Regions from separate parts of the Aeromicrobium sp. Sec7.5 genome, predicted to be linked through region 2. Evidence: predicted binding sites of a transcription regulator. Region 2 holds the regulator's gene; the other holds the start of a gene.

Region 1 (12,049 bases), 390 kb from region 2:
ACCACGACGCGCTTGCCGGCGTCGTCGAGGGCCCTGATGGTCGCCTCGACCCGCTCGGGCGTCAGGAGGTCCGGGCCGGCGTGCAGTCGGGTGCGGTTGGTCAGGACGACGGTGCCGATCGTGGGGTCGGCGGCGATCTCGTCGAGGACGTCGGACATGACGGTCGCGCAGTTGTCGGCCTGGGTGGGGTCGGTGCCCCAGATGCTGCCGATCGGGTCGGTCGTGGCCATGGAGCAGCCCGACACCGTGAACGTGCTCAGGGGCACGTCGAGGTCGCTCGTGACCTGTCCGAGGACCTCGACCCAGCGTGTGGCATGGGAGTCGCCCACGAGCGCGACGCCCGGGGCGTCGTCGCGGGCGTCCTCCGCGCCGAGCTCGCAGCGCCGGTAGCTCGCCGCGGCGCTCGAGGCCTCGCACGCCAGCACCGACGTCGGCGGGAGGTCGGTCGGGAACGCCGTCAGGTCGGTCGAGAGCGCGATCTCCTCGGGATCCCCGCAGCTCGCGTCGAACATCGCGGTGGCGCCCGTGCAGGGCTCGACATCGCCGGCGATGACGGGCGCCGCGGGGGGCGACCAGCGGACGAGGGGGAGCGCGAGGACCGCGATCGCGGCCGAGGCCACGGCCACCCCGACGAAGGTGCTCGCCGTCCCGTGCCAGACCGCGGTGCCCGGTCGGCGCAGGGGATCCTCGACCAGGGTCTTGGAGAGCCAGCCCAGGGCGAAGCTGGCCAGCAGGACCAGGATCTTCTCGGTGCGCGTGAGGTCGTGTCCCACGGCGTAGGGCAGGAGCACGACCAGGGGCCAGTGCCACAGGTACACGCCGTAGGAGACGTCGCCCATGAACTGCACGGGCCGCAGACGCATCGCCAGCGTCGGGGCGAGGACGCCGCGCGGCGCGCCGGCGGCGATCACGGCGACCGTGCCCAGGACCGGGAGCGCGGCCGTGTACCCGGGGAACGGGGTGGTCTCGTCGAACGTCACCATCGCGACGGCGATCGCGGCGACTCCGGCCCACGACAGCGCCACGGCCGCGGCGCCCCGAGGGGTGCGGGCCAGGCCCCGGCGCACGGCCCAGGCCAGGAGCCCGCCGGCGGCGAACTCCCAGGCGCGGGTCGTGGTGACGAAGTACGCGCTGCCCGGGTCGGACGCGGTCAGCAGGACGGAGTGGAGCAGGCTCGCCGCGAGCACCGTGACGAGCAGGACGCCGATCGCCGCGGCGGGGCTGCGCCGAAGCCGGATCGCGAGCACGACGGCGCCCGCGATCAGCACGGGCCAGACGAGGTAGAACTGCTCCTCGACGCCGAGGGACCAGAAGTGCTGCGTCGGCGACTTGACGTTGGCTCGGGCCATGTAGTCGACGGACTGCCGCGCCAGCTCCCAGTTCTGGACGTAGAACGTGGAGGTCCAGAGCTCGCGGCCGAACTGGTTCCAGCGGACCTCCGGGACGAAGGCCAGGATCGCCACACCGGTGCACGCGATCGTGAGGAACGAGGCGGGCAGCAGGCGCCGGGCCCGCCGCGCCCAGAAGCGCACGAGCCGGGGCGGCCCGGAACGGTCGACCTCGCGCAGGAGGTGGTCGGTGATCAGGTAGCCCGAGACCACGAAGAACACGTCGACGCCGACGTAGCCACCCGTGAGCCGGGTCGGCCACAGGTGGTAGAGCACGACGCCCAGCACGGCGGCGGCCCGGAGCGCCTGGATCTCGGGGCGGACCCGGTCGCCACCCTCCGGGGTCGCGCGGTGCCGCGCGGTCTCGGGCACGGCATGGGTCACGGACAACGAGGATACGGGGTGAGCCACGGCTTTCCGGCCCACGACGGTGCACGCGTGTGCACTACGGTGTCGGCATGCGCGACGTGACGTACCCGCCCGTCATCGTGACGGCCAAGACCCTCTTCAAGGTGCTGGGCATGACGTTCCAGACCTCGGGCACCGAGCACATCCCGCGCACCGGTGGTGCCGTGCTCGCTGCCAACCACATCAGCTACGTCGACTTCGTGTTCGACGGGCTCGCCGCCCAGCCGAGCAAGCGGCTCGTGCGGTTCATGGCCAAGCGTGAGGCGTTCGAGGGCGCATCGGGGCGCCTCATGCGCTCGTTCCACCACATCAGCGTCGACCGCGACAGTGGCGAGCAGTCGTACAACACCGCGGTCGAGTACCTGCGGTCCGGCGAGATCGTCGGCATCTTCCCCGAGGCCACGATCAGTCGGTCGATGGAGATCAAGGAGCTCAAGACCGGAGCGGTCCGCATGGCCGCCGAGGCGGGCGTGCCCTTGATCCCGATGGTCACGTGGGGCACGCAGCTCATGAAGACCAAGGACCACGAGTCGGACATCTTCGGCCGTGGCAAGACGATCGGCCTGCACGTGGGGGCGCCGCTCGCCGTCACGGGGGAGGACCCCGTCGCCGAGACCGCGCTGCTCAAGGCGGAGATGACGCGCCTGCTCGAGCACGCGATCGCCGAGTACCCGATCGGCCCCGAGGGACAGTGGTGGGCGCCCGCCCGCTTCGGTGGCCTCGCGCCCACGCCCGAGGAGGCTGCGCGCCTCGACGCGGAGGAGAAGGCCGCCAAGGCGGCCCGCCGCGCGGAGCGCGAGAACGGCTGAGCGCGGAGCGCGAGAACGGCTGAGCGCTTTCAGGGTGCCGGGGCCACACTGGTCGTGAACCCTGAGGAGGCACCATGAAGGCCGTCTACGGCAGCACTGTCCTGGCCGAGGCTCCGAGCGACGAGCTCGTCAAGATCGAGGGGAACTGGTACTTCCCGCCCTCGAGCCTCGCCGAGGGCGAGTTCGCCACGAGCGACACCGCCTACCACTGCCCCTGGAAGGGCGACACGCAGTACTGGGACGTCGGCAACGGTGGCGACAAGCTCCCCGACGGCGCCTGGTCGTACCCCGACCTCCTCCCCGGCGCGGTCGAGCGGGTCGGCACCGACTTTGCCGGCTACGTCGCGTTCGACCGCAAGGTCACGATCGCGGAGTAGTCCGCACGTCGGGCGGTGCGTCAGCCACCTTCCGGCCGCGTCGGAGGGTGGCTGGTCCACCGCCCGGCGGTCGGGCCGGGAGTGGGACACTTGCGGCGTGAGTGAACCCGTCGTCCTCGGCATCGAGTCGTCCTGCGACGAGACCGGTGTCGGCATCGTCCGGGGCACCGAGCTGCTCGCGCACGTCGTGGCGTCGAGCATGGACGAGCACGTCCGCTTCGGCGGGATCGTGCCCGAGGTGGCCAGCCGCGCGCACCTCGAGGCCTTCGTGCCCACCCTGACGGGCGCGCTCGACGAGGCCGGCCTCACGATGGCCGACATCGACGGCATCGCCGTCACGAGCGGACCGGGCCTGACGGGCGCGCTGCTCGTGGGCATCGCCGGCGCGAAGGCGCTCGCCCTGGCCCATGACACGCCGCTCTACGGCGTCAACCACCTCGCGGCGCACGTCGCGGTCGACCAGATCGAGCACGGCCGCTTCGACCGACGTGTCGTGGCGCTGCTCGCCAGCGGAGGACACTCGGAGATCCTGCTGGTCGACGACATCGCCACTGATGTCACCCTGCTCGGCCAGACGATCGACGACGCGGCCGGCGAGGCGTTCGACAAGGTCGCCCGGCTGCTCGGCCTGCCGTACCCGGGCGGACCGCACATCGACCGGGTCGCGGCCGACGGTGACCCGCGCTCGGTGTCGTTCCCGCGGGGCCTGACGGCGTCACGCGACCACGAGAAGCACCGCTGGAACTTCTCGTTCTCCGGCCTGAAGAGTGCGGTCTCGCGACATGTGCAGCGTGAGCAGCTCGCCGGGCGCGAGCTCGTGGTGGCCGACGTCGCCGCCTCGTTCCAGGACGCCGTCTGCGACGTGCTCACCGCCAAGGCCGTCGAGGCGTGCCTGGTGCACGACGTCGGCACCCTCGTCGTGGGCGGCGGTGTCGCCGCGAACTCGCGTCTGCGTTGGTACGCCGAGCAGCGCTGCGCCGAGGCCGGCATCGAGCTGCGGGTGCCGCGCCTGGGCCTGTGCACCGACAACGGGGCGATGGTCGCCGCGCTCGGGGCCGAGGTCGTGCGCCGCGGCCTCCCGGCCTCGCCCTTCGACCTGCGGGCCGACTCCGGCCTCCCGGTCACCTCGATCGTCGCCTGACCAAGCGGGGGCGGTGAGTGTTCCACCCACGAACGGTCGGGCGGTGAGTGTTCCACCGCCCGAGCGCTGGGGCGGTGGAACACTCACCGCCCCTCAGCGCCGTGGCGCACCCAGCGTGGAACACTCACCGCCCCCTCAGGGAGCGGGGTGGCGGCGGAACCGGACCACCCGACCGGGTGCCCCCTGGGCCAGGACGTCGGTGTCGGCGTCCACCACGACGCCGATCACGGGGTAGCCCCCCGTGGCGGGATGGTCCGGGCCCAGCACGACCGGCAGGCCCGCTGACGTGACCTGGATGCTGCCGCGCAGGACGGGCTCGGACTCCAGCTCGCCGTCGACGGCACGCTCGAGGGCGGGCCCGTCCAGGCGCACCCCGATGCGGTCGCTGCGGTCGGACACCGACCATCCGGTGCGCAGCAGCGTGTCGACGGCGGTGGAGGCGAACCAGTCGTCACGCGGGCCGAGCACGACCCGCACCGTGAGGTCGCCGATGCCGGGCACACCGACGTCGAGCTGGCGCAGGTCGGGTCCGGCGGCGCCGAGTCCGACGTGGACGGACGATCCGGCCGCGAGACGTGCCGGCCCCAGGCCGGACAAGGTGTCGGTCGACCGCGAGCCGAGCACCGGCTCGGCGGCGACCCCACCCAGGACCGCGACGACCCGGCGGAGCCCGACCACGGCGGCGCCGATCGTCAGCGCGCCGCCGGCCGGGAGGTGGAGCGTGCGCATCGACGACACGGGCACGCCGTCGATCGCGAGGGGGCCGGGTGCGCCGGCGACCGCGAGGGTGGTCGGCCGGCTCGCGCGCAGGGTGACCGCCCCGATGACCTCCAGCACCGCGGCGTCGGCGGGGTTGCGCACGAGGGCGTTCGCCTGGCGGCCGGCCCGGCGGTCGAAGACGCCTGATGGCGACACCCCGATGCCCGAGCGGCCGGGTCGTCCGAGGTCCTGCACCAGGGCGGACCCGAGGAGCTCGGTGACGCGCAGGCTCATGCCTGCTCCTCGAGCTCGGCCTCGGGTGGCGCGACCTCGAACCGCACGCGGGTGCCCGGTCGCAGCAGCGCCGGCGGGTCGCGGTCGAGGTCCCACAGCGTGGCGTCGGTGCGGCCGAGCAGCTGCCAGCCACCGGGGGACTCCCGCGGATAGGCCCCGGAGTACGGTCCGGCCAGTCCCACGGCACCGGCCGGCACCCGGGGACGCGGCGTGTCGCGGCGGGGCACGTGCAGGCGCGGGTCCCCGCCGGTCAGGTAGGCGAATCCCGGCGCGAAGCCCGTGAAGGCGACGTCCCAGGTGGTGCCCGTGTGTGCGGTGACGACCTCCTCGACCGTGAGGCCGGTCAGGCGGGCGACCTCGTCGAGATCGGGACCGTCGTAGACGACGGCGAGGACCACCTCCGTGCTCGGCCGGGTGGAGACCTCGCGCGGGCGGGCGGCCGTGACCAGCCGGCGTGTCTCGGCCGGCTCACCCCTGACCAGGACGGTGCGGGCGCCCAGGGTCACGTCGGCCGCGTCGACCAGGGCGGCGTGCCAGGCCCGCGCCTCGTCGGGGTCGGCGCAGTCGAGCAGCACCGCGCGGTCACCGGCCGGCAGCAGCCTCACGCGAACGACCGGAGCGTGTGGCCGGCGTCCTCCAGACCCGCGCGCACCGCACGGGCGAGGTCGAGGGCGCCCGGGGAGTCGCCGTGCACGCACAGCGAGTCGACCTGCGGCGCGAGTCGCACGGCCTGGGCCACGACGGTCGCGAGGTCGTCGTGGACGGCGCCGGGCTCCGAGCGAGGCACGAGGGTGCCGTCCGGCAGGTAGGCGCGATCGGTGAATCCTTCGGTGACGACCGGCATCCCGTCGGCCGCGGCGATGCGCAACGAGGCAGCTCCGGGGAGGCCGAGCAGCGGCAGCCCGTACGGGGCGACGGCCTCGACGAGGGCGGTCGCCTGGGCCTCGTCCGTGACGACCGTGTTGTAGAGCGCGCCGTGCGGCTTGACGTAGGCGACGTGCCCTCCGACCGAGTCGGCGATCTCGGCGAGCAGGTCGATCTGCTCGCGGAGCGACTCGATCAGCTCGTCGGTGTCGGGGTCCTGGGCGCGGCGTCCGAAGCCCTCGGGGTCGGCGTACCCGACCTGGGCCCCGATCGCGACACCCCGCTCGACGGCCCGGGTGCAGGCCGCGAGCATCAGGTCGATGCCGCCCGCGTAGGCCCCGCAGCACACGTTGGCACTGGTCACGACGTCCAGGAGCGCGAGGTCGTCCGGGCTCTCGGCGACGTCGGCGTTGAGGTCGACCTGCATGGCGTCAGCGTAGGCCCGCCGCGCGACTCAGGGCCTCAGCGGCTCGACGAGGAAGGCGCGCCCCTGGCCGTCGACGCGCGTCATGACCACGGTAGCCCGGTTCGGGCCCGACAGCTTGAGCCGCTTGACGAGCTCCTCGGGCACGACCTGCACGCCACGCTTCTTGATCGTCAGCGTGCCGACGCGACGCTGCTGGAGCGCCGCCTTGAGCGGCTTCTCGCGGAACGGCAGCTCGCCGACGACCGCGAACCGGCGGGCGAGCGGGGTGACGTCGCCACGGTCGGCACTCACGTAGGCGATGTGGGGGTCGGGGAGCCAGCCGCCGAGGTCCGCCGCCAGCTCGGCCACGACGCCGGCGCGGATCACGGCGTCGTCCGGCTCGTAGAGGTAGGCGCCCACCGGTGCGACGACCGCGGGCTCGTCCTGCAGGGCGAGCGTGGCTCCCGACGGGAGCAGGGTCGCGCGCCGGCGGGTGCGGGCGTACGGGCTGCCCCAGAGGCAGCACTCGACGAGGTCGCCGCCGTCACTGACCCACTCGGCCTCGACCCCCGCCGGAACGTCGCCGTGCGCGAGGCCGGGCATGACCTTGGCGACGGCGCGCTCGCGGAGCAGCTCGCGGGTCCAGGCCCACGGCGGCTGGAGGTCGGCGGTGCCGAACACCCGCCCCTTGCCGGTCCGTCGGGCCGGGTCGACGAAAGCGGTCTCGCCGGGCCGCAGGTCGGTCCGGGTGGCGTCGCCGACCTCGACCTCCCCCTCGAGCCCGAGCGCGCGGAGGTTGGCCGCGGCGATCGCGGCGCGGACGGGGTCCTGCTCGACGCCTCGGACGCGCAGGCCGGCCCGGGCGAACGCGAGCAGGTCGGCGCCGATCCCGCAGCCCAGGTCGACGACCGACGTGGCACCGGAGTCGGCCAGCCGCTGCGCCCGGTGCGCGGCGACGCGGTGACGCGTGGCCTGCTCGAGCGCGTCGTGCGTGAAGTAGAGGTGCGCGGCGTCGACGCCCAGCTTGGATGCGGCCTTCCCGCGGAGGTGGTTCTGCGTGACCGCCGCAGCGACCAGGTCGTTGGCGTGCGTCTTGCGCAGCCGGGTGCCCAGTCCGAGGTCGGACTCCACCCCGGCACGCTCGGCGATCTCCGCCAGCAGTTCCTGGCCCTCGGGCGCGAGCAACCGCTCGAACGTCGCGAGGTCCATCCCCGGAGCGTATCGGGGGAGTGCGGGGCAGCGGTTGCGAAGGACAAGCGGCACGGACCAGGAGCGGTGGGTGTCGGAGCCGTTCATCTTGCGGAGGCGGTCAGAACCGGCCCAGCCATGGCGAGGAGCGCAGCGACGAGAAGCGCCAGGGGGAGGGCGCCCAGCGCCCGAGCCCGAGTGAGTGGCGAGGAACGAGCCACGTGCGCTTAGCACTCGGGTTCACCGAGTGCCAGCGATCTGCTAACGTCGGAACTGGCACTCTCCCTGTGAGATTGCCAGCCGTGCACGGCTCCCGCGACGACGTGCGCAGCTCACCCGAAGCACCCACAGACTCCACTCTCAGAACGAAGAAGGGGAGGTCGACCAGTGTCGACTATCAAGCCGCTCGAGGACCGTCTCATCATCAAGACGAGCGAGGCCGAGCAGACCACCGCGTCCGGTCTCGTCATCCCGGACACCGCCAAGGAGAAGCCCCAGGAGGGCGAGGTCGTGGCCGTGGGCCCCGGTCGCATCGACGACAACGGCAACCGTGTCCCGATCGACGTCGCCGTCGGCGACAAGATCATCTTCAGCAAGTACGGCGGAACCGAGGTCAAGCACGCCGGTCAGGACTACCTGATCCTCTCGGCGCGCGACATCCTCGCCGTCATCTCCTGATGCGCTGACGCCCCGGCCGCCCTCCCACCTCGTGGGCACGGGCGCCGGGGCGCTTGCTTCTCCCCACCCACATCTCGCTCCGAAAGGCTCACCATGCCCAAGATTCTGGAGTTCGACGAGAACGCCCGCCGCGCCCTCGAGCGCGGCGTCGACAAGCTCGCCGACACCGTCAAGGTCACCCTCGGCCCCAAGGGCCGCTACGTCGTGCTCGACAAGAAGTGGGGCGCCCCCACGATCACCAACGACGGCGTGACCGTCGCCCGGGAGATCGAGCTCGACGATCCCTTCGAGAACCTCGGCGCCCAGCTCGCCAAGGAGGTCGCCACCAAGACGAACGACGTCGCCGGTGACGGCACCACCACGGCCACCGTGCTGGCCCAGGCCATGGTCCACGAGGGCCTGCGCGCCGTGGCTGCCGGTGCCAACCCGGTCGGCCTCAAGAAGGGCATCGAGGCGGCCGTCGCGGCCGTCGTCGAGAAGCTCCACGAGACCGCCCGCACGGTCGACGACGTCAAGGACATGACGGCGGTCGCCACGGTCTCCAGCCGTGACGCGCACATCGGCGAGCTCATCGCCGAGGCGTTCGACAAGGTCGGCAAGGACGGCGTCATCACGGTCGAGGAGTCCAACACCCTCGGCACGCAGCTCGACTTCACCGAGGGCATGCAGTTCGACAAGGGCTACCTGAGCCCCTACATGGTGACCGACACCGAGCGCATGGAAGCCGTCCTCGACGACCCGTACGTCCTGCTGCACAGCGGCAAGATCTCGGCCGTCTCGGACCTCCTGCCGCTGCTCGAGAAGGTCATCGCCGCCGGCAAGACGCTGTTCGTCATCGCCGAGGACATCGAGGGCGAGGCGCTCAGCACGCTCGTCGTCAACAAGATCCGCGGCACGTTCACCTCGGTCGCGGTCAAGGCCCCGGCCTTCGGTGACCGTCGCAAGGCGATCCTGCAGGACATCGCGACGCTCACGGGCGCCACGGTCGTCACGCCGGACGTCGGCCTGAAGCTCGACTCGGTCGGCCTCGAGGTGCTCGGCACCGCCCGTCGCATCGTGGTCACCAAGGACGACACCACGGTCATCGAGGGTGGCGGCGACGCCGCCGAGGTCAGCGGCCGCGTGGCGCAGATCAAGTCCGAGATCGACCTGTCCGACTCCGACTGGGACAAGGAGAAGCTCCAGGAGCGTCTCGCGAAGCTCGCCGGCGGCGTCTGTGTCATCCAGGTCGGCGCGGCCACCGAGGTCGAGCTCAAGGAGAAGAAGCACCGCATCGAGGACGCCGTCTCGGCGACCCGCGCGGCCATCGAGGAGGGCATCGTCCCCGGCGGTGGCTCCGCGCTCGTCCACGCCGTGGCCGTGCTCGAGGGTGACCTCGGCCTGACCGGCGACGAGGCGTTCGGTGTCCGCATCGTCCGCAAGGGCGCCGACGCCCCGCTGGAGTGGATCGCCCGCAACGGCGGCGCCGCCGGCGAGGTCGTGGTCAGCAAGGTCCGCGAGTCGGGCCAGGGCTACAACGGCGCCACGGGCGAGTACGGCGACCTGCTCGCGCAGGGCATCCTCGACCCGGTCAAGGTCACGCGTTCGGCTCTGGCCAACGCCGCCTCGATCACGGCGATGCTGCTGACGACCGAGACCCTCGTGGCCGAGAAGCCGGCCGAGGACGAGGGCGACGCGCACGCGGGTCACAGCCACTGATCCGTCCCGCTCGTACGAACGGCCCGTCCCTCACCGGGGGCGGGCCGTTCGTCGTCGTCGTGGTGTGAGGCAGGCAACCGGGGTGGTGGGTCCATTCGAAGTTAGGGCAGGGTACCCTTCCTCATATGAAGACTCGATCCCTCGCCGGCGCCCTCGTCGGCGCTCTCCTGCTCCTGCCCCTGGCCGCGTGCGGCTCCGACTCCGACTCCGGTGACGGCAGCGTCGACCAGACCGACGGCATCGACGTCGACCTGGCCGACGGCGGCCCGGAGCGCATCGTGGCCCAGACCACGATCGCCGCCGCGCTGACCCAGTTGGGCCTCGGCGACCGGATCGTCGGCACGTTCGGCCCGCTCAACGGTCCCGACGGCGGGGTCGACAGCCAGGCCCAGGGCCTCGACCCGGCCTCGGTCGAGGACGTCACGGGAGCCGGCGACTACGGCGACATCGACGAGGAGAAGGTCGCGGCGCTCGACCCCGACCTCATCGTGACCTCGAGCTACATCGAGGGCGACTACTGGTACATGTCGAAGCCGATCCACGACAGCCTCGGCCAGCAGTGGGACATCGTCGTCGCCAACTACGACGGTCTCGACCTGACCGGTCAGATCGAGGAGGTCCAGGAGCTGGCCGAGGAGCTCGGAGCGGACCTCGACAGCGACGAGGTCGCCGCGGGCCAGGCCGCCTTCGACGAGGCGTCGGCCACCGCCACGGCCCTCGGTGAGCAGCTCACCGCGGCCGGCAAGACCGCGCTCGCGGTCTCGGGCTCGGTCGACAGCTTCTACGTCTCGAACCCCGCCGTCTCCCAGGACCTCAACTACTGGGTCGAGACGCTCGGACTGCCGATCACGATCCCGGACAACCCGGACGCGCAGGGCTACTTCGAGACGCTCAGCTGGGAGGACGCCGACAAGTACAACGCCGACCTGGTGCTGGTCGACGACCGCCAGGGCCAGGCCGGCGTGCAGGCCCTCAAGGCCCAGCCCGTGTTCGCCACCATCACGGCTGCCAAGAACGACGCGTACACGCCGTGGACCTCGGTCTACCCGCCGACCTACCAGACGGCGGCCGACCTCCTGACGCGGTTCACGACCGCCGCGCAGGGTCTGCTCTGATCCATGGCGCTCCGGACGCCGGGATTCCTGGCCGACCAGGTCATGAAGTCGGCGCACGCCACCACCCTGGTGCGTCGTCGCGACCTCGGGCACGGGCTCATCGAGCTCGTGCTCGGGTCCGACGACTTCCGGGAGGCCACGTTCGTGCCGGGCGACTCCACCGCCTTCCGCACGAGTCGCACCGAGTTCCGGCACTACACGCCCGCGCGCATCGACGCCGCCAGCGGTGAGCTGTCGATCATCGTCCATCGCCACGGGTCCGGGCCCGGTGAGGAGCTGATCCTGGGCTGGAGCGAGGGCGATGACGTCGCGGTGTGCCAGTGGGGGTCGAAGAAGAACTTCCGCTGGGAGGACGGCGTGAACCCCGTCCTGGTCGTGGGCGACGCCACGGTGATCAGCCTCGCCATGGCGTTCGGCGACCGGTGTGCGCTCCGGGCCCGCCCGTTCGGCGCGCTGCTGGAGGTCGATCCCGGTGACGTCCAGGCCACACGTGATCTCGTGCCTGCGGCCACCGTCGTGCCCCGGACCGGGGCCCACGGCCTCGACGCCGAGGCCTGGCTGCAGCAGCACGCGGGCGACCTCGACGTCTCGACGACGGTCTACCTCGCCGGCCACGGGCAGTCGATCCAGCGGCAACGCCGCGTGCTGCTGGACCTCTCGACGATCGACCGTCGCAGCATCCGCACGCAGCCCTACTGGGCCGACGGCAAGACGGGTCTCTGACGGTCCGACCTCGGTCGTGGTGACCTGTCGCACACGACGCTCACTGCGTCCGGGGCGGTCGCCCGGGGCGCGTACGATGACGTCATGAGTGGTGGAATCCCCGACAAGTTCCAGATGCTGGGACTCACCTACGACGACGTCCTGCTGCTGCCCGGCGAGACCGACGTCATCCCGAGCGAGGTCGACACGACCGCTCGCCTGACGCGTGAGCTGACGCTCCGCATCCCGCTGCTGTCGAGCGCGATGGACACCGTCACGGAG
Region 2 (12,049 bases):
GCTGTGCCGCAGCGCCGTCGCGGCCCGCGTCGTGTCGCCCCTGCGCGCGGCCGGGTCGATGACCTTGACGCTCTACGTCATGCACGTCGTGCTCACCTGGGCCAATCGCGAGCTCGACGCCGCGTTCACCGGCGGCTACTACAGCGAGTGGTGGGTGCAGGTGCTCCTGCTCGTCGTGCTCGCGTTCCTGTGGCGGCTCATCGCGGCGCGCGGCCCGCTCGAGGCACTCGTGCGCTGGGTCAGCACCGCCCGGCGATGGCCGGTCCGACCGGCTCCCGCGGAAACCTCCCGGACGTGACACGACCCCGGCCGTGGGGCCGGGGTCGTGTCAGGTCGTGCGAGGTGTCAACGACTCAGAGAGCGGACGCCTTCTTGGCGATGGCCGACTTGCGGTTGGCCGCCTGGTTCTTGTGGATGACGCCCTTCGAGGCCGCCTTGTCGAGGCGACGGTTGGCCTCATTGGCCAGCTTCTTGGCCTCGTCGGTGTTGCCGGCGTCGGCAGCCTCGGTGAAGCGGCGGACGGCCGTCTTCAGGGCCGAGCGGACCGACTTGTTGCGCTCGCGAGCCGCCTCGTTCTGACGGTTGCGCTTGATCTGCGACTTGATGTTCGCCACGGGGCGTACCTGTTCTTTCGATGGAGACGTGCAGGAGGAGAAGTCTGGTGGCGCGCCGCGGCGCGCGACCGCCAACCCTACCACCGGCCTCCGGTGCCTCCCAAATCCATGGAGGTCACTACGATCGGCCCTCATGGAGACTCTCTACGACGTGCTGGTGTGGGTGCACATCGCCAGTTGGGCAGCGGTCCTGCTCGGCTACGTGCTCGTGCTGTCGTCTCCGAAGATCAACGGGCTCATGGCCCACGGGCTCAGTGCCGCGTGGCTCCTCGGCATCGTCCTCGTCGCGATCGCGTCGGCGAGTGATGACGTGGCCGACCCGAACCATGCCAAGGTGGCCGTGAAGCTCGTGATCGCCACGGTCGCCGTCGGCCTGGCCCACGGCACGCGCAAGCGTCCCGACCCCAACCCCTTCGCCCACGTCGTGGCGGCGCTCGTCGTCGTCAACGTGGGCCTGGCCTACCTCTGGTGACCACTCCATGACGCCCCCCACGCCTGCCACGAAGCTGCCGCAGCCCGGCTCCACCGCCCCGGAGCTGCTGCGGAACTTCTGCATCATCGCCCACATCGACCACGGCAAGTCGACGCTCGCCGACCGCATGCTCCAGATCACGGGGGTCGTCGACGAGCGAGCGGCCCGTGCGCAGTACCTCGACCGGATGGACATCGAGCGTGAGCGCGGCATCACGATCAAGAGCCAGGCCGTGCGCATGCCGTTCACCAAGTCCGACGGTGACGACGCCGGCACGGCCTACGTCCTGAACATGATCGACACCCCCGGTCACGTCGACTTCACGTACGAGGTCAGCCGATCGCTCGAGGCCTGCGAGGGCGCGATCCTGCTGGTCGACGCCGCGCAGGGCATCGAGGCCCAGACGCTCGCGAACCTCTACCTCGCGATGGACGCGGACCTGCACATCATCCCCGTGCTCAACAAGATCGACCTGCCCGGCGCGCAGCCCGAGAAGTACGCCGCGGAGATCGCCGGCATCATCGGCGGCGAGCCCGACGACGTGCTGCGGGTCTCGGCCAAGACCGGCCAGGGCGTCGAGGCGCTGCTCAACCTCATCGTCGACGAGGTCCCGGCCCCCACGGGCGACGCCGACGGCCCGCCGCGCGCCCTGATCTTCGACTCGGTCTACGACACCTACCGGGGCGTCATCACGTACGTGCGCGTGTTCGACGGCAAGCTCAGCCACCGCGACAAGATCAAGATGATGTCGACCGGTGCGGTGCACGAGATGCTCGAAGTCGGTGTCATCTCGCCCGAGCCCGTCAAGGCCGATCACCTCGGCATCGGCGAGGTCGGCTACCTGATCACCGGCGTGAAGGAGGTCCGGCAGTCGCGCGTGGGCGACACCGTGACGGCCAACGGTCGCCCGGCCGAGGAGCCGCTCGGTGGTTACGCGCACCCCAACCCGATGGTGTTCTCGGGCCTGTACCCCATCGACGGCGACGACTTCGCGACGCTGCGCGAGGCGCTCGAGAAGCTGCAGCTCAACGACGCGGCCCTGGTCTACGAGCCGGAGTCGTCCGGCGCGCTGGGCTTCGGCTTCCGCATCGGTTTCCTGGGCCTGCTGCACCTCGAGATCGTGCGCGAGCGGCTCGAGCGCGAGTTCAACCTCGACCTCATCGCCACCGCGCCGAACGTCGTGTACCGCATCGAGCTCGAGGACGGATCGGTCCACACCGTGACCAACCCGAGCGAGTACCCCAACGCCGGCAAGATCGCGAAGGTCTTCGAGCCCGTCGTGTCCGCCACGGTGCTCGCGCCGAGCGAGTACATCGGCACGATCATGGAGCTCTGCCAGGCGCGTCGCGGCCAGCTCGTCGCGATGGACTACCTGTCCGAGGACCGCGTCGAGATCCGGTACACGCTGCCCATGGGCGAGATCATGTTCGACTTCTTCGACGCGCTCAAGAGCCGCACGAAGGGCTACGCCTCGCTCAACTACGAGCTGTCGGGCGAGCAGGCCGCCGACCTGGTCAAGGTCGACATCCTGCTGCAGGGCGAGATCGTCGACGCCTTCAGCGCGATCGTGCACCGCGACAACGCGTACTCCTACGGCGTGGCGCTCGCGGGCAAGCTCAAGGAGCTCATCCCGCGCCAGCAGTTCGAGGTGCCCATCCAGGCCGCCATCGGCGCACGCGTTATCGCCCGCGAGAACATCCGCGCGATCCGCAAGGACGTGCTCGCCAAGTGCTACGGCGGCGACATCAGCCGCAAGCGCAAGCTGCTCGAGAAGCAGAAGGAGGGCAAGAAGCGGATGAAGATGGTTGGTCGCGTGGAAGTGCCGCAGGAGGCCTTCATCGCCGCACTCTCGACGGGCGACGGCCCGTCCTGAGCCATGACGTGTCAGGCGGGCCCATCCGCCGGTACGTGCCGGGCGCAACCATGGATGACCTGCGCAGACGGTACGTTAGGGTGATCCGCACCACACGCCCCCATGCCCTGTGAGGACCGCATGAGCCCCCTTGTTCTGACCCCGCAGCAACAGGCCCAGATCGACGATCGAGCCCCGAGCATCGGCCGCCTCTTCTTCGACCGCGTCGCCGAGACGCCGCAGCGCGAGGCCTTCCGCTACCCCGACGCGAACGAGCGCTGGCACTCCCTCTCCTGGGGAGAGGTCGGTGAGCGGGTCACCAAGCTCGCGGCCGGTCTGGTCTCCCTCGGTCTCGAGCCCGAGGCCCGCGCCGCGGTGGCCTCCGGCACCCGCGTCGAGTGGATCCTCGCCGACCTGGCGATCAACTCCGCCGGTGGCGCCACCACCACGGTGTACCCCTCGACCGTCTCCGACGACGTCGCCTACATCCTCTCGGACTCCGGCAGCGTCATCGTGTTCGCCGAGGACGACGAGCAGATCGCCAAGCTCGTCGAGAAGAAGTCCGAGCTCCCCGACATCTCCAAGGTCATCACGTTCGACGGCGCGACCGACGGCGACTGGGTCATCAGCCTGGCCGACCTCGAGAAGATCGGTGAGGCCCACCTCGGCGACCACCCGACCGTGGTCGAGGACCGCGTCTCGGCGATCAAGCCCGAGGACCTCGCCACCTTGATCTACACCTCCGGCACCACGGGCCGCTCGAAGGGTGTGCGCCTGAGCCACGACGGCTGGGTCTTCGAGGGTGCGGCCATCCAGGCCAACGGCATCCTCACGGTCGACGACCTCGAGTACCGCTGGCTGCCGATGGCGCACTCCTTCGGCAAGGTGCTGATGATGACGCAGCTCCAGATCGGGTTCCCCGCCGCGATCGACGGTCGCGTCACCAAGATCGTCGACAACCTCGCCGTCGTGAAGCCCACGTTCATGGGCGCTGCGCCGCGCATCTTCGAGAAGGCCTACGGCCGGGTCGTCGGCATGATGGAGGAGGAGGGCGGCGCCAAGCTCAAGCTCTTCCGCTGGGCCGAGAAGGTCGGCCTCGAGCGCTCGCGCCTGGTGCGTTCGGGCAAGCCCGTCCCGACCGGTCTCCGGCTCCAGCACGGCCTCGCCGACAAGCTCGTGTTCTCGAAGGTCCGCGACCGCTTCGGCGGCCGCGTGCGCTTCTTCATCTCGGGCTCGGCGGCGCTGTCGTCCGACGTGGCCGAGTGGTTCCACTCCGCCGGCGTCATCATTCTCGAGGGCTACGGCCTGACCGAGACGTCCGCCGGCTCCACGGTCAACCACCCGGACCACCTCAAGCTCGGCTCGGTCGGCATCCCGTTCCCGGGTGTCGAGATCAAGATCGCCGCTGACGGCGAGGTCCTGATCAAGGGCCCGAACATCATGAACGGCTACCACAACCTCGACACCGCCACGAAGGAGACGCTCGACGCCGACGGCTGGCTCGCCACGGGCGACATCGGCGAGCTCGACTCCGAGGGCTTCCTGCGCATCACCGATCGCAAGAAGGACCTCTTCAAGACGTCGGGCGGCAAGTACGTCGCGCCGTCGCACGTCGAGGGTGTCTTCAAGGGCGTCTGCCCGCTGGCCAGCCAGATGATCGTGCACGGCAACGACCGCAACTTCGTCTCGGCGCTCATCACGCTCGACCCCGACGCGATCGCGGCCTGGGCCGAGAGCCACGGCAAGTCGGGTCAGTCGTACACGGAGGTCGTCCAGTCGCCCGAGATCGAGAAGCTCGTCGCCGGCTACGTCGAGGAGCTCAACGCCAAGCTCAACCGCTGGGAGACGATCAAGAAGTGGAAGATCCTGCCCCAGGACCTCTCCATCGAGTCCGGTGAGCTCACGCCGAGCCTCAAGGTCAAGCGCAAGGTCGTCGAGCAGAACTACCGCGAGGTTCTCGAGGGGTTCTACGCCGGGTCCTGAGACCGGCAGGGCTCGACGAGGAGACGAGGGGGACGGCCACGGCCGTCCCCCTCGTTCCGTCGGCGCCCGTCGGGCGTGGCGTCAGAGCTCCAGCAGCAGGCTGGCGGCGGTCAGCCAACCGCCGATGACGACGACGTTCACGGCACCGGTGGCGAGAAGCGCCCGCGGCCGCGACTCCATGCGGCGCAACATCTGGATGTTCGCAAAGCCCACCAGCACGCCGACCGCCACGCCGACCAGGCAGCTCACGAACCCGAGCAGCACGGGGGCGGCGGCCCACGCGACCTGCCACTCCGGAAGCGGCTCGATCGCCGCGTAGGTCTGGCCATCGACCAGGAGCTCCGGGACGTCGAGCCCGAGGTTCACGGCCTTGAACCGGGCGTCGACCTGTGTGCCGTCGTCACGCGTCAGCGTGAAGCTGCCCTGGCGGGGCGGGGGCACGCCGTCGAGGAAGAGGCGCTTGGTGCCCATCGTGGTGACCTCGACCTCGAGCGCCTGACCCTCGAAGCCCGGCACGTCGTAGGCGTAGCGGACCATGTCGCTCCTGGGGTGTCGGGGCCGGAGACCCTTCAGCCTAGGCTGGGCGGGTGTCATCCTCAGCCGGCTTCGGCGTGTACGTCCACGTCCCGTTCTGCTCGGTCCGGTGCGGCTACTGCGACTTCAACACGTACACCGCCGACGAGCTCGGCGACGGGGCCACCCGCGCGACGTACGCCGACTCGGCGATCGCCGAGATCCGTCGGTCCGCCGAGCAGACCGGTCCGCGGACCGTGCAGACGGTCTTCGTCGGCGGCGGCACCCCCACGCAGCTCGCGGCGCACGACCTCGTGCGCATCCTCCGTGCGATCGACGAGGCCTGGGGCCTCGCGCCGGATGTCGAGGTCACGACCGAGGCGAACCCCGACTCCGTCGACCCCGCGATGCTGGCGATCCTGCGCGCCGGCGGCTTCAACCGGATCTCGTTCGGCGTGCAGTCGGCCGTGCCCCACGTGCTGAAGGTGCTCGACCGCACGCACGCCCCCGAGCGCGTGCCGGAGGCCGTGCGCTGGGCCCGCGAGGCCGGCTTCGAGCAGGTCAGCGTCGACCTGATCTACGGGTCGCCGGGGGAGTCGATGGACGACTGGCGTCGCACGGTCGAGCACGCGGTCTCGCTCGAGCCCGACCACGTGAGCGCCTACGCCCTGATCGTCGAGGCGGGCACGGCCTTCGCCCGCAAGGTCAACCGCGGCGAGGTCGTGATGCCCGACGACGACGAGACGGCCGACAAGTACCTGCTGGCCGACGCGATGTTCGAGGAGGCCGGACTCGGCTGGTACGAGCTGTCGAACTGGGCGCGCGACGACGCGGCGCAGTGCCGCCACAACGTCCTGTACTGGACCGGCGGTGAGTGGCTCGGCATAGGTCCCGGCGCCCACTCGTACCTGGGTGGCCGACGTTGGTGGAACGTCAAGCACCCCGCGGCCTACGCCCAGCGGCTCGACGCAGGCCAGTCGCCCGAGGCCGATGGCGAGGACATCGACGCCGACGCGTCCCGCATGGAGGACGTCATGCTCCGCACCCGCCTGCGCACCGGCCTCGACCCGCGTGGCCTCCCGTCACACACCCACCTGGTCGCCTCCGGACTCCTGGAGCCGGTCGAGGATCGTCTGGTCCTGACGAGAAAGGGCCGCCTCCTCGCCGACCACGTCGTCCGCGAGCTGACCTGACCCACCAGATGTGTGCAGGAGCTCGGCTCGTTCGGTGGCTCAGAGCCGAGCTCGCGCAGACATCTGGAGGGGCTCGGGCTACGCCGGGCCGTCGGCGGTGACGAAGTCGATGAGCTGCTCGACCTGGCCGAGGAAGACCGGCTCGAGGTCGGTCCAGGTGCTCACGCTGCCGAGGATCTTCTTCCAGGCGCGGGCGATGTCGGCCTGCTCGGCGTGCGGCCAGCCGAGCGCCTCGCAGATGCCGTGCTTCCACTCGACGCCGCGGGGGATGACCGGCCAGGCGTCGAGCCCGAGGCGCTTCGGCTTCACCGTCTGCCACACGTCGACGTAGGGATGGCCGACGACCAGCACGTGCGGCTCTTTCGAGAGCGTCTGCGCGATGCGCCACTCCTTGGAGCCGGTGACGAGGTGGTCGACGAGGATGCCGAGCCGGCGGCCGGGACCGGGGTCGAAGGCGTCGACCTCGCCCTTGAGGTCGTCGATGCCACCGAGGTACTCCACGGCCACGCCGACGTGGCGCAGGTCGTCGCCCCACACCTTCTCGACGAGCTCGGCGTCGTGGCGGCCCTCGACCCAGATGCGGCTCGGCTGGGCGACCTTGGCCCGCTCACGGGGGCCGGCCACGGATCCGGAGGCCGTGCGGCGCGGCGCGGCGGCTGCCACGACGGGTGGGCGCAGCGTGACGGGCTTGCCGTCGACCCAGTACCCCGGGCCGAGTGTGAAGCTGCGGCGCTTCAGGCGGCGGTCCTCGAGCACGACCATGCCCATCTGGGCGTCGATCGTGACGACCTCGCCGACGAATCCGCTCGTGACGTCCTCGACGACCAGCCCCAGCTCGACGGGCAGGTCGGTCGACCGTCCCTTGGGCGGGCGCTTCCAGTCGCCCGACAGGACGTCCTGCCCGTACCGGTCAGACATGGTCGTGCCCGGTGCCGTCGCCCGTGCCGCCGGGCCCGGTGTATCCCGGGTGGAGCAGGCCGAGCAGGCGTTGGTGGAACTCGGCGAGGTCCTCGCGCGCGACCTCGCCGGTCGAGGACAGAACGGTCGTGCCGGGACCGGTGAGCCCGATCGCGAGGTCGACCGCGACGGGCCAGCTCGGGGGCACCTCGCCCGCGGGCTCGCTCACGAGGTCGCCGAGCAGCACCGTGTCGGCATCGGGCACCACGACCACGAGCTCGCCGCCGAGCGGACCGCCGCCGAGGTGCACGACCTCGACGAAGCGGTCCCCGAGGTCGACCGCCCAGACCGAGCTGAGCGAGCCGCCGCGCGACTCGTGCGCGACCCACGTGCCGTCGTCCAGGGTGACCCGGCGGGACCGGTAGGTGAGGGCGCGGTCGCGCCCGGGCACCACGATCGTGTCCGCGGTGCGCGCGATCTGCCTCATGGCCTGAAGTCCATCACGCTAGACTGGCAAACCAGCACCGAGAGTGCCAGCGACGCGCCGAAGGGGGAGGTCCCATGTCCGACGACCGTCGCCTCGACGTCCTGCGGGCCATCGTCGAGGACTACGTCGCCACGCAGGAGCCCGTCGGTTCGCGCGCCCTGGTCGAGCGCCACCACCTCGGGGTGTCGTCGGCCACGATCCGGGGCGACATGAAGGTCCTCGAGGACGAGGGCTACCTGACCCAGCCGCACACCTCGGCCGGACGCATCCCCACCGACAAGGGCTACCGGATGTTCGTCGACCGCCTGGCCACGGTCAAGGCGTTGTCGCCGGCCGAGCGTCGCGCGATCGAGCGCTTCCTGTCGGAGTCGGTCGACGTCGACGACATCGTGCAGCGCAGCGTGCGTGTGCTCGCCCAGCTCACGAGCCAGGTCGCGGTCGTCCAGTACCCCAGCCTCACCCGCTCGACGGTCCGTCACGTCGAGCTCGTGGCCCTTGACGGGCACCGCGTGCTCGTCGTCGTCATCACGAGCTCGGGCCGCGTCGAGCAGCGCACCGTCGATCTCCCGTCGCCGCTCGGCGACCGACTGCTGGCCGACCTGCGCGCCCGGATCCTGCCGGTCGTCCTCGGCGTGCGCCTGTCCGACGCCGCCGTCAAGGTCGCCGACCTCATCCCGGCGTTCGAGCCCGAGGACCAGCCGGTCGTGGCCACGGTCGTCGCCACGCTCGCGCAGACCTTCTCCGACGAGCGGTCCGACGCCCGCATCGTCGTGGGCGGCACCTCCAACCTCGCCCGGTTCGGCGCCGATTTCGACACCACGGTCGGCCCCGTGCTCGAGGCTCTCGAGGAGCAGGTCGTGCTGCTCAAGCTCCTCGGCGAGGCGTCCGGCGGCGTCACGGTCCGCATCGGCGGCGAGACCGGCCTCGACACCCTCGCCGGCACCGCCGTGGTGGCGTCGGCCTACGGTGGAGACGGCAGCCGCGCGACCCTCGGCACCGTGGGCCCGACCCGCATGGACTACCCCGGCACGATCGCCACCGTCGCGGCCGTGGCCCGCTACGTCGGCCGCATGCTCGACGACGCCTGACGGCCCTCCCGACCCTGTACCGAACTCCCAGCCCGAAAGCACCTCATGGCCTCCGACTACTACGCGCTGCTCGGCGTGGACCGCTCTGCGACCCCCGAGGAGATCAAGAAGGCGTACCGGCGTCTCGCGCGCCAGCTGCACCCCGACGTCAACGACGCGCCGGACGCGTCCGAGCGCTTCAAGGAGGTCTCGCAGGCCTATGAGGTGCTGTCGGACCCGCAGAAGCGCCAGGTCTTCGACCGTGGCGGCGACCCGATGAGCGGCCAGCGCGGTGGCGGCGGCTTCGGCCAGGGCTTCAGCTTCGACGACATCATGGACGCGTTCTTCGGCCAGTCGTCGCAGCGCGGGCCGCGCTCGCGCGTGCAGCGGGGCCAGGACGCCCTGCTGCGGCTCGAGGTCGAGCTCGCCGAGGCCGTCTTCGGCGTCACGCAGGAGCTCAAGGTCGACACCGCGGTCGTGTGCGAGGTGTGTGACGGCAGCGGCGCCGAGGAGGGCTCGCAGCCCGTCACGTGCGGAACCTGCCACGGCCAGGGCGCGATCCAGCACGTGCAGCGCTCGTTGCTCGGCGACATCCGCACCGCCCGCCCGTGCCCCACGTGCCACGGCTTCGGCTCGGTCATCCCCGACCCCTGCCGCGCCTGCGACGGCGAGGGTCGCGTGCGCTCGCGTCGCAACCTCACGCTCACGATCCCGGCGGGGGTCGACCACGGCACCCGCATCCAGCTCACCGGCGAGGGCGAGATCGGCCCCGGTGGCGGCCCGGCCGGTGACCTCTACGTCGAGATCCAGGTGCGTCGTCACCCCGTCTACTCGCGGACGGGTGACCACCTCGAGTGCCACGTCACGCTGCCCATGACGGCGGCCGCCCTCGGCACGACGCTCGACCTGCCGTCGCTGCGGGCCGACCTCGAGGAGCACGAGGGCCCGGACGCGATCACGGTCGACGTCGAGGTCGGCACCCAGTCCGGCGAGGTCGTCGTGGTGCGGGGCGAGGGCGTGCCCCGGCTGCGCGGCATCGGCGCGGGCGACCTGCGGGTCACGGTCGTCGTCGAGACGCCCGACAAGCTCGACGACGAGCAGCGCGAGCTGCTGCAGCAGCTCGCCACGCTGCGCGGCGAGGAACGGCCGGAGGCCCGGCTCGGTGCCACGCACCGCAGCGTGTTCGGTCGCATCAAGAGCGCCTTCCGCGCCGCCGGCGAGTGACCTCGTCCCCGGTGCGGTAGGACTGGACCATGAGTGACGACTGCCTGTTCTGCAAGATCGTCGAGGGTGAGGTCCCGGCCGACGTCGTGGGCGAGACCGAGCACACGATCGCCTTCCGCGACATCAACCCCCAGGCGCCGACCCACGTCCTGGTGATCCCCAAGCGGCACGAGCCGGACGTCGCGAGCCTTGCCGCGGCCGACCCGGAGGCCACCGTCGACCTCATCACCCACACGCGTCGGATCGCCGACGAGCTGGGCACCGGCTCGTACCGGCTGGTCTTCAACACCGGCGCCGACGCCTTCCAGACGGTCTTCCACTGCCACGGGCACGTGCTGTCGGGTCGCTCGCTCACCTGGCCCCCGGGCTAGGGCGCACGGCTCGTCCCTCGCCGTCTCACCGGTTCGTTCCTCACCGGTGCCGGGCTTCGCCCGGGCGCCTGCCTCGCCTTCGGCTCGGCCCGTGGATCGGCCGGTCCTAGCGGAGTCTCGATCAGCGCGCGCCCGCGAACTCGACGTCTGCGATTCGAGTCGTAGACTGGAACTACCCATGACTGAGCACCCCACCCACACCTTCACGGTCCCCAGCAGCATCGATGCGGTCGCGCTCTTCGGAGCCGGCGACGAGTTCCTCCGCCTCATCGAGCGCGACTTCGAGGCCGACATCCACGTCCGCGGCAACCGCGTGAGCGTCACCGGCGAGCCCGGCGAGGTCGCGCTGGTCGAGCGGCTCCTCGACGAGCTCACCACGATCGTCCGCACGGGCCAGGGCATGACCCGCGAGACCGTCGAGCGCACCGTCGGCATGCTCCGCACCGAGACGCAGGAGCGGCCCGCGGAGGTGCTGAGCCTCAACATCCTGTCGAACCGCGGCCGCACGATCCGCCCCAAGACGCTCAACCAGAAGCGCTACGTCGACGCGATCGACGAGAACACGATCATCTTCGGCATCGGCCCGGCCGGCACCGGCAAGACCTACCTCGCGATGGCCAAGGCCGTGCAGGCGCTGCAGTCCAAGCAGGTCAGCCGCATCATCCTGACCCGGCCTGCGGTCGAGGCGGGGGAGCGGCTCGGCTATCTCCCGGGCACGCTGAGCGAGAAGATCGACCCGTACCTGCGCCCGCTGTACGACGCGCTGCACGACATGATGGATCCCGAGGCGATCCCCAAGCTCCTGACGGCCGGCGTCATCGAGGTGGCGCCCCTGGCGTACATGCGTGGCCGCGCGCAGCCGGTCGATCGGGCCGTCATGACCCCCACCGGCTGGCGGCGCATCGGTTCGCTGCAGGTGGGCGACCTGGTGACCGGCAGCAACGGACGACCCACTCCGGTCCTCGGGGTCTACCCGCAGGGTGAGCGAGACGTGTTCCGTGTGACGGCGCAGGACGGTGCATCGACGCTGGCGTGCGGTGAGCACCTGTGGACCGTCCGCACGATCGACGACCGCCGCCGCGGGACGTCGCGCACGCTCCAGACGTCGGAGATGGTCGGTAACCTGCGCCGGATGCACGCCCGACGCTACGAGCTGCCCGTCGTCGGCCCGGTCGAGATGGAGGCGCAGGACGTCCCGATCGACCCCTACGCCCTCGGACTCCTTCTCGGCGACGGATGCATCACGACCGCAACGACACCGTCGTTCACGTCGACCGACCCCGAGCTGGTCGACGAGTTGGAGCGACGCCTGCCCGGCATCGAGCTGAAGCACAAGGGCCGGTACGACTACGTCCTGCGTCACGTCGACGGCGGCC

The links. The regulator HrcA, encoded in region 2, represses chaperone genes, less so after heat shock. The targets are predictions, from matches to a motif close to TTGGCACTCGNNNNNNNCGAGTGCCAA.
Region 1: groES (co-chaperone GroES) is a predicted target of HrcA. The motif match lies at 7,802-7,828, and genes of this name have one in related genera.

What each region holds. Positions count from the first base shown of each region.
Region 1 is NZ_JBAJIJ010000001.1:2,440,181-2,452,229, reverse strand. It holds gene V6S66_RS12285 (acyltransferase family protein) at 1-1,772, opposite strand, end outside; gene V6S66_RS12280 (lysophospholipid acyltransferase family protein) at 1,847-2,605, shown strand; gene V6S66_RS12275 (DUF427 domain-containing protein) at 2,680-2,982, shown strand; gene tsaD (tRNA (adenosine(37)-N6)-threonylcarbamoyltransferase complex transferase subunit TsaD) at 3,080-4,123, shown strand; gene V6S66_RS12265 (biotin-dependent carboxyltransferase family protein) at 4,259-5,116, opposite strand; gene V6S66_RS12260 (5-oxoprolinase subunit B family protein) at 5,113-5,721, opposite strand; gene V6S66_RS12255 (LamB/YcsF family protein) at 5,718-6,407, opposite strand; gene V6S66_RS12250 (class I SAM-dependent methyltransferase) at 6,435-7,595, opposite strand; gene groES (co-chaperone GroES) at 7,962-8,252, shown strand; gene groL (chaperonin GroEL) at 8,346-9,950, shown strand; gene V6S66_RS12235 (ABC transporter substrate-binding protein) at 10,076-11,065, shown strand; gene V6S66_RS12230 (siderophore-interacting protein) at 11,069-11,788, shown strand; gene guaB (IMP dehydrogenase) at 11,873-12,049, shown strand, end outside.
Region 2 is NZ_JBAJIJ010000001.1:2,046,712-2,058,760, reverse strand. It holds gene V6S66_RS10340 (DUF418 domain-containing protein) at 1-298, shown strand, start outside; gene rpsT (30S ribosomal protein S20) at 354-614, opposite strand; gene V6S66_RS10330 (hypothetical protein) at 748-1,086, shown strand; gene lepA (translation elongation factor 4) at 1,094-2,959, shown strand; gene V6S66_RS10320 (AMP-dependent synthetase/ligase) at 3,080-4,921, shown strand; gene V6S66_RS10315 (hypothetical protein) at 5,003-5,458, opposite strand; gene hemW (radical SAM family heme chaperone HemW) at 5,509-6,627, shown strand; gene V6S66_RS10305 (DUF3097 domain-containing protein) at 6,706-7,545, opposite strand; gene V6S66_RS10300 (hypothetical protein) at 7,538-8,011, opposite strand; gene hrcA (heat-inducible transcriptional repressor HrcA) at 8,086-9,099, shown strand; gene dnaJ (molecular chaperone DnaJ) at 9,145-10,302, shown strand; gene V6S66_RS10285 (histidine triad nucleotide-binding protein) at 10,332-10,673, shown strand; partial or broken gene V6S66_RS10280 (PhoH family protein) at 10,852-11,526, shown strand; partial or broken gene V6S66_RS10275 (LAGLIDADG family homing endonuclease) at 11,515-12,049, shown strand, end outside.